DNA from 3 places in the Oceanobacillus caeni genome. Region 3 is predicted to be linked to each of the others. Evidence: riboswitches for the same ligand, from Rfam matches in the RefSeq annotation. Region 3 holds a riboswitch; each other region holds the start of a gene.
The links. Region 3 has a riboswitch for S-adenosylmethionine ahead of ACFQ18_RS17830 (PLP-dependent aspartate aminotransferase family protein). Riboswitches for the same ligand answer to the same signal wherever they lie in the genome.
Positions count from the first base shown of each region.

Region 1: another riboswitch for S-adenosylmethionine. It lies ahead of ACFQ18_RS14445 (methionine ABC transporter ATP-binding protein); the one in region 3 lies ahead of ACFQ18_RS17830 (PLP-dependent aspartate aminotransferase family protein).
Region 2: another riboswitch for S-adenosylmethionine. It lies ahead of ACFQ18_RS00365 (methionine ABC transporter ATP-binding protein); the one in region 3 lies ahead of ACFQ18_RS17830 (PLP-dependent aspartate aminotransferase family protein).

Region 1 is NZ_JBHTKV010000024.1:31,348-36,208, forward strand. It holds gene ACFQ18_RS14430 (YbaK/EbsC family protein) at 145-666, shown strand; gene ACFQ18_RS14435 (hydroxymethylglutaryl-CoA lyase) at 942-1,841, shown strand; gene ACFQ18_RS14440 (helix-turn-helix domain-containing protein) at 2,014-2,553, shown strand; SAM riboswitch class I at 2,678-2,780, shown strand; gene ACFQ18_RS14445 (methionine ABC transporter ATP-binding protein) at 2,881-3,894, shown strand; gene ACFQ18_RS14450 (methionine ABC transporter permease) at 3,884-4,552, shown strand; gene ACFQ18_RS14455 (MetQ/NlpA family ABC transporter substrate-binding protein) at 4,576-4,861, shown strand, end outside.
Region 2 is NZ_JBHTKV010000001.1:68,764-73,624, forward strand. It holds gene ACFQ18_RS00350 (hypothetical protein) at 257-427, opposite strand; gene ACFQ18_RS00355 (MetQ/NlpA family ABC transporter substrate-binding protein) at 600-1,445, opposite strand; gene ACFQ18_RS00360 (methionine ABC transporter permease) at 1,616-2,272, opposite strand; gene ACFQ18_RS00365 (methionine ABC transporter ATP-binding protein) at 2,262-3,302, opposite strand; SAM riboswitch class I at 3,453-3,567, opposite strand; gene ACFQ18_RS00370 (thioredoxin family protein) at 3,773-4,087, opposite strand; gene ACFQ18_RS00375 (toprim domain-containing protein) at 4,128-4,493, opposite strand; gene gcvH (glycine cleavage system protein GcvH) at 4,623-4,861, opposite strand, start outside.
Region 3 is NZ_JBHTKV010000054.1:756-5,616, reverse strand. It holds gene ACFQ18_RS17830 (PLP-dependent aspartate aminotransferase family protein) at 1-1,164, opposite strand, end outside; SAM riboswitch class I at 1,286-1,403, opposite strand; gene megL (methionine gamma-lyase) at 1,705-2,892, shown strand; gene cls (cardiolipin synthase) at 3,068-4,510, shown strand; gene ACFQ18_RS17815 (acyl-CoA thioesterase) at 4,530-4,861, shown strand, end outside.

The DNA.
Region 1 (4,861 bases), on a different contig from region 3:
GCAGAACACGCCACTCTAATAAATATGGTAAGAAGTTCAACATATGTAATTTGCAGAAGGGGGCAAATAATTTGACTATTATATCGAATTTCAGTATAAATGATGTTACGGATTAGGATAAGGGTTAAAGGAGAGGTTAGAGGAATGTCAATAGAAAGTGTGAAACGTCATTTTAAACAATTTAATCGAGAACAAGATATATTAGAATTCGATTCGTCCAGTGCCACTGTCCAAGAAGCGGCTGATACAATCGGGGTGGAACCTGCAAGAATTGCAAAAACGTTATCCTTTAGAGGAGAAGAAGAACAGGCTATTTTAGTTGTGGCAGCGGGAGATGCTAAAGTTGATAATAAAAAATTTCGTAAAACGTTTGGATTTAAAGCAAGAATGCTATCCCCAGAACAAGTATTAGAACAAACCGGACATGCAATTGGCGGTGTTTGTCCATTTGGTTTGAAAAATGATTTGGAAGTGTATTTAGATATATCCATGAAAAGATTTGACACACTTTATCCAGCGTGCGGAAGTACAAATAGTGCAATTGAATTAACAAACGATGAAATATTCACTTATTCCCACGCAAAGAATTGGGTAGATGTCTGTAAAGGATGGGAAGAAGAGGAAAAGGGAATGGAAAAAGTAGTTCAAGAAAACCTTGGTAAATAGCTGAATTAGTAACTCAGTTCTTAACGTGACTGGGTTATTTTTTTTACATAAGTATATGATTCTGCTTTCATTGACTTTCCTTTTGACAATCGGTTATACTTTATTCAACAATGTTGAATAATAATAAACGCTAGTGAATATACTGTAATACTTAAGGTGAAATGAATGACTAAGACCTATGTAACACCAATTGCCTGATGACCTCATAACATAGAATATCAATGGAATGTCAACATTTTAAGTTATGAAAATGTTAAAAAACAGGAGGCTTAATGATGGGGAAGCTCCCTAAGTTTGTACAAATTAAGGAAGTTGGGCCACGGGATGGTTTACAAAATGAGAAAAAATGGGTATCTACTGAGTCCAAAATTGCTTGGATAAATATGTTATCAAATACAGGGATAAAAGAAATAGAGTTTAGCTCATTTGTTAATCCAAAGATGATTCCAGCACTATCAGATGCACGTGAGGTTGGAAAACAAATAAGTCGAAATCCGAATGTCGTTTATTCTGCTTTGGTTCCAAACCAAAAAGGATTAGAATATGCACTTGAAGCAGGAATTGATGGCGCATCTGTTTTTATGTCAGCGAGTGAAACACATAATCAAAAGAATATAAATAAAACGATACAGGATACGTACCCAGTGTTAAAACAAGTAATAGAAGAGGCGAAAGCAGAGGGCAAACACGTTACGGCTTATATATCAACTGTATTTGACTGTCCATATGAAGGGAACATGAAACCAGATGCTGTAATTTCAATATGTGAAAAATTACTAGAGTACGGTGTTGATGACCTTTCGTTGGGGGATACCATTGGTTCTGCTGTTCCATCACAGGTAGAAACATTACTGGATGACATATTGAAAAGATATCCTACTGAAAAAGTTATTCTCCATTTTCACGATACGAGGGGAATGGCTATCGCGAATATTATGACAGCTATGAATTATGGAATTTATCGATTTGATAGTTCCATTGGAGGATTAGGTGGATGCCCTTATGCACCAGGGGCAGCAGGGAATGTTGCGACGAATGATGTGTTATATCTCCTTCATAGGATGGGGGTTGAAACCGGTATTAACGAAAAGAGAATACAAGAAGCATCCTTGTATATTCAAAATCAATTAGGTAAGATTTTACCTAGTAGATCATTATTGGCAAGTGGTCTTTAAATGAGAGGAGATGTTATTTATTTAAGCGATAAATAGCATCTTTTTAAATGCGTTTAATGAAGCGTGTTGTATGAAGTTTCTTGACTATGAATCAAGTACTATTCTATGATTAAAACATTGGTATTCGTAGGGATTAAATGGAAAGGACTGAGTCTCTATCGATTTAAAAAATTTGGGTCATAAAATAAAAGAATTAAGATTACGTCAAAAGAAAACACAACAGCAAATTGCAGACGAATGTGGAATATCTAAAAGCATGTTATCCAAAATTGAAAACGGACAAACTGCTTCTGCTGTAGCTACTTTATCTAAGATAAGTGAAGCATTACATGTTTCGTTATCATGGCTTTTAGATGATAAAATAGAGGATTCATTAGTTTTGCAGAAGAGATCACAAAGGAAATCCCAAATTGGTGATGTACATATGGGGTATTCCTATGAGCTATTAGCAAACCGTTCTCAATTCAGTAGTATTGAACCAACCATTGTTCATGTCACTCCTAAACATAGAAATTTACGTACGGAGACTTATACCCATTTACAAGATGAGTTTATATATATCTTGGAAGGGTCTATCTATCTATTTTATGATGGGGAAAATTATTATATGGAAAAAGGGGATAGTGCTTATTTCAAGGGGGAAAAACCTCATCTCTTTGTGCCAGTCAATGATGAAGAAGCTCAGGTTTTAACATGCTTTATTAGCATATAGTTGTTGTTAGAATTTTGTTTTACCAAGTTACTAATGAATTAGGAATTGTAGAAAAATGTCGAATCTTCATTGACAGTTTTACTAACTAGCCGTATAATAAATTTTAACTTAATAATTTTCATATAACTTATCAAGAGTGACCGAGGGATTGGCCCAATGACGTCCGGCAACCCCCTTATGGGAAGGTGCCAAGTCCAACAGAATGATCACATTCTGGAAGATAAGCGGAAGATACATTGTTTGTGTCGATGCTCCTTTCAGATGAATGGAGTATTTTTTTTCGTAAAAATATGTCATATTGGCTGTAAAAAGAGCGAGGGGATATAGATGATAAACATTAATCATTTGTCAAAGGTATATCAGACGAAAAAAGGAGAAGTTAGTGGCGTTAACAATGTTTCACTAACCATTAATGAAGGTGAAATCTATGGCATCGTTGGTTATTCTGGTGCTGGTAAAAGTTCCCTTGTACGATGTATCAATTTATTAGAACGTCCAACTAAAGGAAATATAACAGTAGACGGTGTTGATTTAACTAAATTAAAAAGTGAAAAGCTGAGACAAGCTAGATTAAAAATCGGTATGATTTTCCAACACTTTAATCTGGTTAGTCAAAAAACGGTTTTTGAAAACATTGCTTTTTCGCTAAAAGCAGCAAAAGTTCCTTCCAATCAAATTGCGTCAAGGGTAGAGGAATTATTAGCGATGGTTGGGTTAAGTGATAAGCGGGATGTTTATCCAGGCCAATTAAGTGGTGGACAAAAACAACGGGTTGGGATTGCTAGAGCACTTGCTAATGATCCAAAAGTTCTTTTATGTGATGAAGCAACATCTGCCTTAGATCCTACAACAACGAAATCGATTCTTCAATTATTAAAGAAGATTAATAAAGAGATGAATATTACGATCGTATTAATTACACATGAAATGGACGTAGTAAAGGAAATATGTCATCGAATGGCAATCATGCAAGCTGGAAAAGTCGTTGAAGAAGGTGATGTGTATGAAATCTTTGCAAGTCCTAAAAATGAATTAACGAGGGAATTTATTTCAAGTGTTATTTCATTTGATTTACCAGCTCACGTATTAGAAAAGGTGACGGGTACATTAGTGAAAGTTATTTTTAAAGGGGAAATTGCTGGGGAAAGTATTATTTCCGACATGGTACAGAAATTTAAAGTGAAAGGTAATTTTTTGCATGGATCTATCGACTATATTCAAGACGCACCGCTAGGAATTTTTGTCATGGAGCTTAATGGGGAAAAGAATGAAGTAAGCAAGGCGATCCAATATATTGAAAATCGTTCAGCACATGTGGAGGTGATAAAAGATGGAATTTGATGTGAATCATATTATCGAATTAATTCCCGAGCTAAACACTGCGTTTCTTCAAACACTTTATATGATATCAGTTGGATTACTTGTAGCAGTGATTTTCGGATTGCCAATTGGAATTTTAATATTTGTAACAGATAAAGGACTATTCTTGCAAAACAGATTTGTAAATCAGATTGTAGGATTTATCGTCAATATGATACGGTCCATTCCATTTATCATTTTATTAGTGGCACTTATTCCATTAACAATTAAACTTACAGGTTCTACGATTGGACCAAAAGCTGCATCGGTTCCATTATCGGTTGCGGCTATCCCGTTTTTTGCGAGATTAGTAGAAACATCCCTTAGAAAAATTGAGTATGGTGTGATTGAAGCCGCTATTGCAGCTGGGGGTACACCATGGATGATTATTAAAGATGTATTGTTACCTGAAGCAAAATCTGGGATTATCTCAGGGATTACGATTACTGTTGTAAGTTTAGTTGGTACATCAGCTATGGCTGGTGTTGTCGGTGGTGGAGGAATTGGAGACCTTGCCATTCGTTTTGGATACTACCGTTATGATGACACCATCATGATTACTACCGTTGTTATATTGATTGTACTTGTTCAATTAATACAGATTATTGGCGACAAAATTGCCAAGGCTGTTAATAAATAATATAAGGGAGAAGGAAAAGAAAAATGAAAAAGAAAATTTTTATACTAATCGCTCTAATCGCTATTTCTTTGCTTGCTGCTTGTGGTGGCGGTAATGGTGAAGAAAGTTCTAGCGATAGTTCTACAGGGAATTCAAAAGAAATTAAAATTGGTGCTACTCCTGGCCCGTACAGTGATATGGTAAATAAAGCGTTAAAACCAGGCCTAGAGGATTTGGGTTATTCCGTAGAAGTGGTTGAATTTAGTGACTATATCCAACCGAACAACGCATTAAATAATGGTGATATCGATGCAAATCTATTCCAACATA
Region 2 (4,861 bases), on a different contig from region 3:
ACAATCTTAAAGCATTTCCAATTAATTATCAACTTATTAACTAGTAGACTCTAGAATATAGGTTTTATAAGATAAAAGCAAAAAATATAACTTAAAATGCCGAATTGCTAAATTTGCTCTAATATTTACTTAGAAGGCTCGGACGATACCTTAGTTGCACTTATGCAAATCATTACGTTGGGGCGAGTAATCGAACCCAGACAGACAAAATTCATCAAAAAATGCTGGCACTAAGTAAGTACCAGCATTTTTTAATTTATTTATGAATTTGAGATGTAGCCTCTGCAACAATTTTTTTACTCAATGCGTAATCTTGTTCACGTCGTCTTTCAACTTTCATACGATTAGAGAGTTTTCTTTCATATTCAGAATAGTTCATCCCATGAGACTTTTCCATAGCCTTTTCCATTTCATGTGTATACTTCATGTATAACTTAATCATCCTTTCAAAAGGTATAAAATAATTTTAGCACTTGATGTTTTATCTTACAACATGAAATTCAAAGGATATAGTTCGATTCATGAACGTATAACACTCTTCCAATCATATATGATTAAGTTATACAAAATTGCTTTATTATCCTGCCAAATACTAATGTTTATTTGTCATTTTGTCCTACTGGAACTACTGCACCATCATATTTTTCTAACATAAAGTTTTGAATCTCTTCTGAGTGAAGAACTTCCACTAATTTTTTAATTGCTTCATTATCTTTATCTTCAGCGCGAACAGCAACTACGTTCAAGTATGGTGAATTTTCATCTTCAATAAATATTGCATCTTCTAAAGGATTTAATCCTGCTTCAATGGCATAGTTCGTATTAATTGCTACTAAAGCATCTGCTTCTGATTCATACATTTCTGGTAAGAATGCTGCATCAACGTCAGGTGAAAATGTTAAATGATGAGGATTATCCACAATATCGTCTACCGTTGCTTCCGCTTTTTTAACATTCTTATCTAACGTAATTAAACCTTGTGCCTCGAACAATGCAAGGACACGACCATGGTCAGCAACAGAACGACTCATAATGACTTCTGCGCCATCAGGAATATCTTCTATACTTTTAATATTTTTAGAATAAACACCCATTGGCTCTACATGAATTCCATCAAAATAATCTAAATCATTTCCAGTGTCAGCAATTGTTTGCTCTAGATATGGAATGTGTTGGAAAAAGTTCGCATCTAATTTGCCATTTGCCAAATCATCATTTGGAAAAACATAATCTTGGTATTCTTCAATATTTAATGTAATACCTTCTTTTTCTAAGAGTGGTTTTGCCTCTTCTAAAATTTCAGCATGTGGGGTACTAGAAGCGCCAATGGTGATTTCCGCATCCTCTGTTGATTCATTTGCTGAATTCTCATCTGATGATCCACCACAAGCAGTTAACACGATGGTGAAAAGTAAGACTAGTAATGTACCTAATAATTTCTTCATATTTACTCTCTCCCCTTATTATTTTTTGCTTATAAAGAAGACTTCCATCAGTAGGGATTTTCCTACATCCCCACTGATGGTTAGTCGCTTTTATCGGATCTTAACGGGTAGTTGACTTCTTTGTTCCCCTTAAGCTTGAGGTGGGGGTCTTACTGCCCGTTTAAGCTTGTCTATCTTTTATCCATTTTATTAGTGATATAGTCTCCAATAAATTGGAAAATAAAAACGATAATTAAAATCAGAATCGTACATAGTAAAACAACATCAAATTGCCTTCTCTGGAATCCGTAAAAATATGCATAGTCCCCTAGTCCCCCGGCGCCGATAACACCTGCCATTGCGGTATACCCAATTAATGCTATGGCGGTTACGGTTAAACCAGAAACTAAAGCTGGTTTTGATTCAGGGATAAGCACTTTAAAAATAATCGTACTTGTTTTTGCCCCCATAGATTTTGCCGCTTCGATTACCCCTTTATCTACTTCACGAAAAGCAATTTCAGCTAATCTCGCGTAAAAAGGTGCCGATCCGATGATCAAGGCTGGTAAAGCAGCAGTAGGTCCCCGAACCGTTCCTACAAGAAAATTCGTAAATGGGAAAAGTAATAGTATTAATATGATAAACGGAATAGCTCTAAAGACATTGACAATACTCGCAACGATAACGTTAAAAGTTGTATTTTCCCAAATTGCATCTTTAGATGTTAAGTATAAAAGTAAACCAAGGATAATACCTATAATAGCTGTACCAATAAGTGCGATAATAGTCATATAAAAGGTTTCATAAGTTGCAGTCCATATATCTTCCATCTTTATATTAGTCAGCATTACGTATAACCTCCACTTCTACTGAGGTTTCATGGTGAATGAATTCAATCGCATTACTAATATCTTTTTCATTACCTATAAATTGCGTAATTAATGTTCCAAATCCACCTGTTTGTGTCTGCGTAATTTTACCTTGCAAAATATTAATGTCAATTGGGAATTTCTTCGCTAATTGACTTATTAAAGTCTGATTTGTTGACTCTCCGATAAAACGCAAACGTAATAGAACACCGTCATGGTTTACATTATGTAACAGATTCTCAATATCTTCTGTTTCATCTTCAGAACCCGGCTCCATTAACTGAGCTACGAATTTTTTCGTCACAGGTTGTTTTGGATGAGAGAAAACATCAAGGACATCACCTTGCTCCACGATTTTCCCTTTTTCCATTACGGCAACCCTATTACAAATTTTACGAATCACATTCATTTCATGAGTAATCAAAATGACTGTGAGACCAAGCTTCTGGTTAATGTCGACTAATAAATCTAAAATAGCATTGGTTGTTTCTGGATCTAGTGCCGAAGTTGCCTCATCACAAAGCAATACTTTCGGATTGTTTGCTAATGCACGTGCTATCCCAACACGTTGCTTTTGACCTCCACTTAATTGAGAAGGGTATGCTTTTTCTCTACCAGATAACCCTACTAAGTCAATTAATTCTTGGACTCTTTTTACTCTTTTTTCTTTGGCAACCCCTGCAATTTCAAGTGGAAAAGAGATATTATCTTCAACCGTACGGGACCATAACAAATTGAAGTGTTGGAAAATCATCCCAATTTCCTTTCGTGCGGAGCGCAACTCATTCTTAGTTAATGAGGTGATTTCTTGTTTATCAATAATAACATTTCCTTCAGTTGGTTCCTCCAGGCGGTTTAGTAGTCGTACGAATGTACTTTTTCCAGCACCACTGTAGCCTATGACACCAAAAATCTCACCATTCTTTATATCAAGGGTTAAATCATCTACCGCTGTTAATTTCTTATTGTCTGATGTATAAACCTTACGTAACCCTTTAATTGAAATCAAAACGAATCCTCCTTCATTCAACTAGAATCTCTTTTAGTATACGACATCTAGCATTGGAAATACTTGCAATAATCGATACAAATGTATACTAAAATAAAAAACGTCTTTCTGAACATGAGAACAGAAAGACGCTTACTATGTCATTCCATTCTCTCATCTTTCAAAGCAATATGCTTTGCAGGAATTAGCACCTTTTTCAAACAACATTGTTTGAAGGTTGCCGCGGTTTCTTCAGGCCTTGTCCCTCCACCGCTCTTGATAAGAGATTGATAGCTTACTAGTATAATATTAAAACCATGATAGCACTATGCCCTTAGGTTTGTCAAATAACGAAGCAAAGTTACATATCCCCTTAGGAAACTTGGCATGTCGTCAAGCTTTTTAAGAGAATGCCTTAGTTAACTCAGACAGATAGGAGAGTATTTTCTGTCCTACCGATCAAAAATAAACCTGCTTTTGTCGATTTCACTTCAGTTATTTCCAAATAACTCTGGCTTATACTGAATTAAATAACGATAAATATTTCCTGTGGACCTAAAAGCATAGATTTTTTCTTTTATTTGATTTTCTTCTTTAATAAGTAAACATGGAACACTTTCAATCTTGTTGTCATACATAAATTCTGGAAAATACGATGCATTCATTTCATAAAAAATGGTTTCTTTATGAACAGATTCGATTTTTTCTAACATCGTTCTTGCTACACTACATGTTCCGCAAAAAGGGGTGTATATATATAATAGATATCTTTCTTCATTTAATGCTTGTTCTGTTATTTCTTGCAATGAAACCACCCTATACCGATTAAATTGAACGAATAATCATTTAAAATTCTTTTATTAAGAATAAAGGGTTAACTGAGAAATGTTTACCAACTAGTGTAGTTGCAAGGATATGTTCGGGTGTTGTTGCAACCTCCCTATATTCACTACTTACATAAATATGATCAGCATGTGGTAATTCACGCGCAAGCTGCTTTCTGAGCTTTATTCCTGAACGATCTTCGTCCACTAAAATAAAAACATCCCTATCATCTAATTGATACATTTCTAACATCTCGTCAAATCGCTCCACTCCTAGTGTACCGTTCGTACAGACAATCGTTACATCGTCATTGATAACTTTTTCGATTTGACGTTTATCAGTCAACCCTTCTACAATGATTACTTTTTCCGAATCAGACGTTATCATCACACAGCACTCCCCATGTAAGCAAGTAAGATGCTCGTTATAAGTATCCTGTTTACATAAGTATATGATAAAACGGAGGATAACTATACGCTTTTTAGAATAAATGTACGTTAGCCATGTTTTTTTATTTTAATTATCTATTAGTTCCTCGTACTCATTTGGCTTCAACATTGAATCTAATTCAGACTCACTTGATGGTTCTACTACAATCATCCATGCTTTTTCGAAAGGTGACTCATTCACAAATTCTGGATGATCTTCTAATTCATCATTTACTTCAACTACTTTTCCGGTTATCGGAGCATATAGCTCAGACACCGTTTTAACTGATTCAACACTACCGAATGGTTCATTTAATTTAATCTCAT
Region 3 (4,861 bases):
TAATTGTTGGTGAGTAGTAGAAGCTGGATGGATAATTAGTGATTTCGCATCCCCAACGTTTGCAACGTGAGATAATAATTTAATATTGTCAATAAGCTTTCTTCCTACCTCACGTCCACCTTTAATACCGAACGTAATGATTGAACCGAAACTATCCTTCAGGTATTTTTTCGCCTTTTCGTGGGATGGGTGATTTTCTAATCCAGGATAGTTAACCCACTCGACTGCTGGGTGATTGTTTAGGTATTCGGCAACTACTTGTGCATTTTTCGTATGTTGCTTAATGCGTAAATGTAAGGTCTCCAATCCTTGTAAAAATAGGAAAGCATTTTGTGGACTTAAACACGCGCCTATGTCACGTAATAATTGGACACGTAATTTTGTAATAAATGCTGCTGGGCCAAGGTCTGCATATTTTAACCCATTATAGCTTTCATCAGGTTCTGTAAACCCTGGGAATTTCCCATTCCCCCAATCAAAACGTCCACCATCTACAACGACACCGCCAATGGTAGTACCATGACCACCAATCCATTTTGTGGCGGAATGTACAACGATATCTGCCCCCCATGAGATTGGTTTTGTAACGTATGGAGTTGCAAATGTGTTATCAATGATTAACGGAATTCCATTCTCATGAGCAATGTCCGCAATGGTTTCTACATCGAATACTTGTAAACTTGGATTTGTAATAATTTCACCAAAAACGGCCTTTGTTTTTTCGTTGATAGCAGCTCTTACTGCTTCAGGGTTTGTTCCATCTACAAATTTAACGTTGATGCCATACTTTGGAAGAGTATTAGCAAAAAGATTGTATGTACCACCATATAGGTTGCTGTCGGCCACAATCTCATCTCCGGCTTCTGCAATATTCAAAATAGCAAATGTTATGGCCGCCATTCCTGATGATAGCGACAGGGCACCAACACCATCTTCTAAAGCTGCTATTCGTTGTTCAAACGCATCCAATGTAGGATTCATGATTCGAGAGTAAATATTACCAGGTTCTGCTAAACCAAATAAATTTTGCGCATGCTCGGTATCACGGAAAACATAAGAAGTTGTTTGATAAATCGGAACCGCACGTGAGCCGGTTGTTGGATCAACCTCTTGACCTGCATGAAGTAATAATGTTTCAGGGTTTTGTAAATCGAATTTAGACATAGATAATTCCTCCTTGAGTGTTTGATTGGTATGTTACTATTCCAAATCTGGAGGTAGAGGGGATGAAAAAAAGCCCTCTTCCTAAGAAGAGGGCTTCTATTTATACAAATAGCCGATCCTCCTCTTATCTTCCAGTTCATGTGACCTGTAGGATTTAGCACCGTAGAAAAGTAAGAGTTACTAACTTTCAGGTTGCCGGGCTTCAAAGGGCCTATTCCCTCCACCGCTCTTGATAAGAGATTATTGATTAATGCTTAGTATAATGGTCGGGATTTTATTTGTCAATACATTTCAAAAAAATAAATAATTTTATCTTACCTCAAGCTTCTGGGGGAACAAAAAAGGTAGGTGGGAGATCAACTGTCCGTAAAAATCCGACTAAGGGGATGGAGGAAAACCTCCACAGATGGTTGTTCTTCTTTATACATTTAGTATTCTAACTATTGTATTTTCAGGGGCTTAAGTTTTTTTAAACCTATTCAATGAAACTTAACTAAATGCATATATATAAGTATGAAAATGGAAGGGGGATAAGGACGGATGGGAAAGAAATATAAACATATAGAAACAGCAATTATTCACGATGGTTATGAGGATAAAGAAATGTTAGGAAGTTTGGCACCACCCATTTTTCAGACGTCAACTTTTACATTTGATTCAGCAGAACAAGGGGAGTTGCGTTTTTCGGGGAAAGAAGATGGGTATATATATTCGAGACTTGGAAATCCTACTGTAACTATTTTGGAAAAAAAGATAGCTACGTTAGAAAATGGGGAGCGGGGACTAGCTTTTAGTTCAGGGATGGCAGCAGTCTCGGCTGTACTAATCGCCTTATCAAAAGCAAACGATCATATCTTATGCTCTTCAGGTTTATATGGGTGTACGTTTGGTCTTTTAACCATGATGAAGGATAAGTATAACATGAAAGTTGATTTTTCAAATATGGACACCGAAGAAGAAATCCGCTCCAAAGTAAAACCTGAAACAGCGGTCATTTATATTGAAACTCCGATTAACCCGACGATGCGTTTAGTAGATTTAGAAATGGTTTCAAAGGTTGCCAAGGAATTTGATATTCCAGTTGTTGTGGATAATACCTTTTCCACTCCTTATTTACAGAAACCACTTGATTTAGGTTGTGATGTTGTCATTCATAGTGCAACGAAATATATTGGCGGGCATGGAGATGTGATAGCAGGACTCGTGGTTGGGAAGAAGGAATTTGTGGATAAGGTTGCATTAACTACTTTAAAAGACATTGGTGGGGTTATGTCCCCGTTTGATGCCTGGCTTTTAATTCGTGGGTTAAAGACATTGCCTTTACGTATGGATCGCCATTGCGAAAATGCGAAGAAGATCATGGAACATCTCAAAAATCACCCGAAAGTGGATAACGTATTCTATCCACATGATTCAACAAATCCTGACTTCCGTATAGGGAAGAAACAAATGAGAAAAGGTGGGGGAATGGTATCTTTTGAGATTAAGGGAAACAAAAAAGATGCACAACAATTTCTTAATGCTTTATCGATGATAAAAATTGCGGTTAGTCTAGGTGACGCAGAATCACTCATTCAACATCCAGCAACGATGACTCATGCTGTAGTACCTGAAGAATCTCGTAAAAAGATGGGGATTACAGATCAATTAATTCGATTATCGGTTGGTTTGGAAGCATGGCCAGACATTTGGGACGATTTAAAACAAGCATTAGATCAGTTGAAATAAGGAATTGAATATCCACATGCCGAATCAAAGAAAGCGGGGATTGGGCGTGGTAGAATGGAATATGAAACAATATGGATGGAATACTAAACTTCAATGCATCGTTCTTATAATTAGTTAAATGAAGGAAAAGTAAGTATAATATGGATATATTATTCCTATAGGAAGAGGTGAAACAATGGGAATACTAACTTTTTTATTCGCTTTTATCATCGTAATGAACATTTTATTAGGTATTTCTATTGTTTTTCTTGAAAGGAAAAACCCACCATCGACTTGGGCTTGGTTAATGGTACTTTTATTTATTCCGATTTTAGGCTTTATCCTCTATTTAATTTTTGGCCGCTCCCTATATAGAAAACGTATTTTTACCTGGGATCGAAAAACATGGATAGCGTTCAGGAAGTCAGTAAAGGATCAGATGGGTGTTTTCCATAACCATCAGTTTCGGTTTAATAATCCGAATATGCAGGAGTATTCGGATATTGCCTACTTGCATCTACGAAATGATGATGCCGTTCTTACCCAGGATAATGATGTTCAAATTTTTACGGATGGAAAAAAAAAGTTTGATTCATTAATAGAGGACTTAGAAAAGGCGGAAGATCATATCCATCTTCAATATTATATAATACGAAATGATGAGCTCGGACAAAGAATTGCAAGAACATTAATAAGGAAAGCGAAGCAAGGAGTAGAAGTACGTGTACTATACGATGATTTGGGGTCTCGTTCGTTAAGTAAAAAATTCCTCCATAAACTTCGAAAGGAAGGGGTTCAGATTGAGGCATTTTTCCCTTCTACATTCTTAAAAATTAACTTTGAAATTAATTATCGGAATCACCGAAAAGCAGCCATCATTGATGGGAGGATTGCTTATATAGGTGGTTTTAATATTGGTGATGAATACCTTGGGAAAAAGAAAAAATTCGGTTACTGGCGTGATACCCATTTACGAATAGAGGGACATGCAGTAAATAGCATACAGACAAGGTTTGTTTTAGATTGGAACCATGCGTCAAGACGGGATATTTTATATAATAAACGTTATTATAATGCTAAACCTAGTGGTAATGTAGGAATGCAAATTGTTTCGAGTGGTCCGGATTCAGAGTTGGAACAAATAAAGTATGGTTACATTAAAATGATTTTATCAGCTAAGGAATATATTTACATTCAAACACCGTACTTTATTCCTGATAATAGTCTTTTTGACGCATTAAGAATTGCGGCATTTTCCGGTGTGAAGGTTAGGTTAATGATTCCGAATAAACCAGATCATCCATTTGTTTATTGGGCAACACTTTCTTATTCTGGAGAATTACTAGCTGCGGGTGCGGAAGTGTATATTTACCAAAATGGCTTTCTCCATGCCAAGACAATTGTAGTTGATGGAAAGATAGCCTCGGTGGGTACAGCAAATATTGATGTACGAAGTTTCCAACTTAATTTTGAAGTGAATGCATTTATTTATGACCAAGAAATCTCCAAACAATTAGTGGATGCCTTTAATCAAGATATAAAATTATCTACGCAGATGACGGAAAAACTATATAATAAACGTACGATCGGGATTCGATTTAAGGAGTCGATTTCTCGTTTAATTTCACCGGTACTATAATGGGAGGATATACACAGAAATGGAATTAGAAGCAAAGGCTTGTTCAGAATCAAGAGCAATAAAAACAACACTTGTACTTCCGCCAGATACGAATAATCATGGAACTCTTTTTGGTGGAAAGTTATTAGCACATATTGATGAGGTCTCGTCCATCGCTGCATTAAAGCATGCAAGAAAAAATGTTGTAACAGCATCCATGGACTCTGTTGACTTCTTATCCCCAGTAACATTAGGGCAAACAATCACAATAGAAGCATTTGTTACATATGCACACCGGACGTCTATGGAGATTTTCGTTAAGGTAGTAACAGAAAATGTAATAACGAGTGAAGAAAGAGTGTGTAATACCGC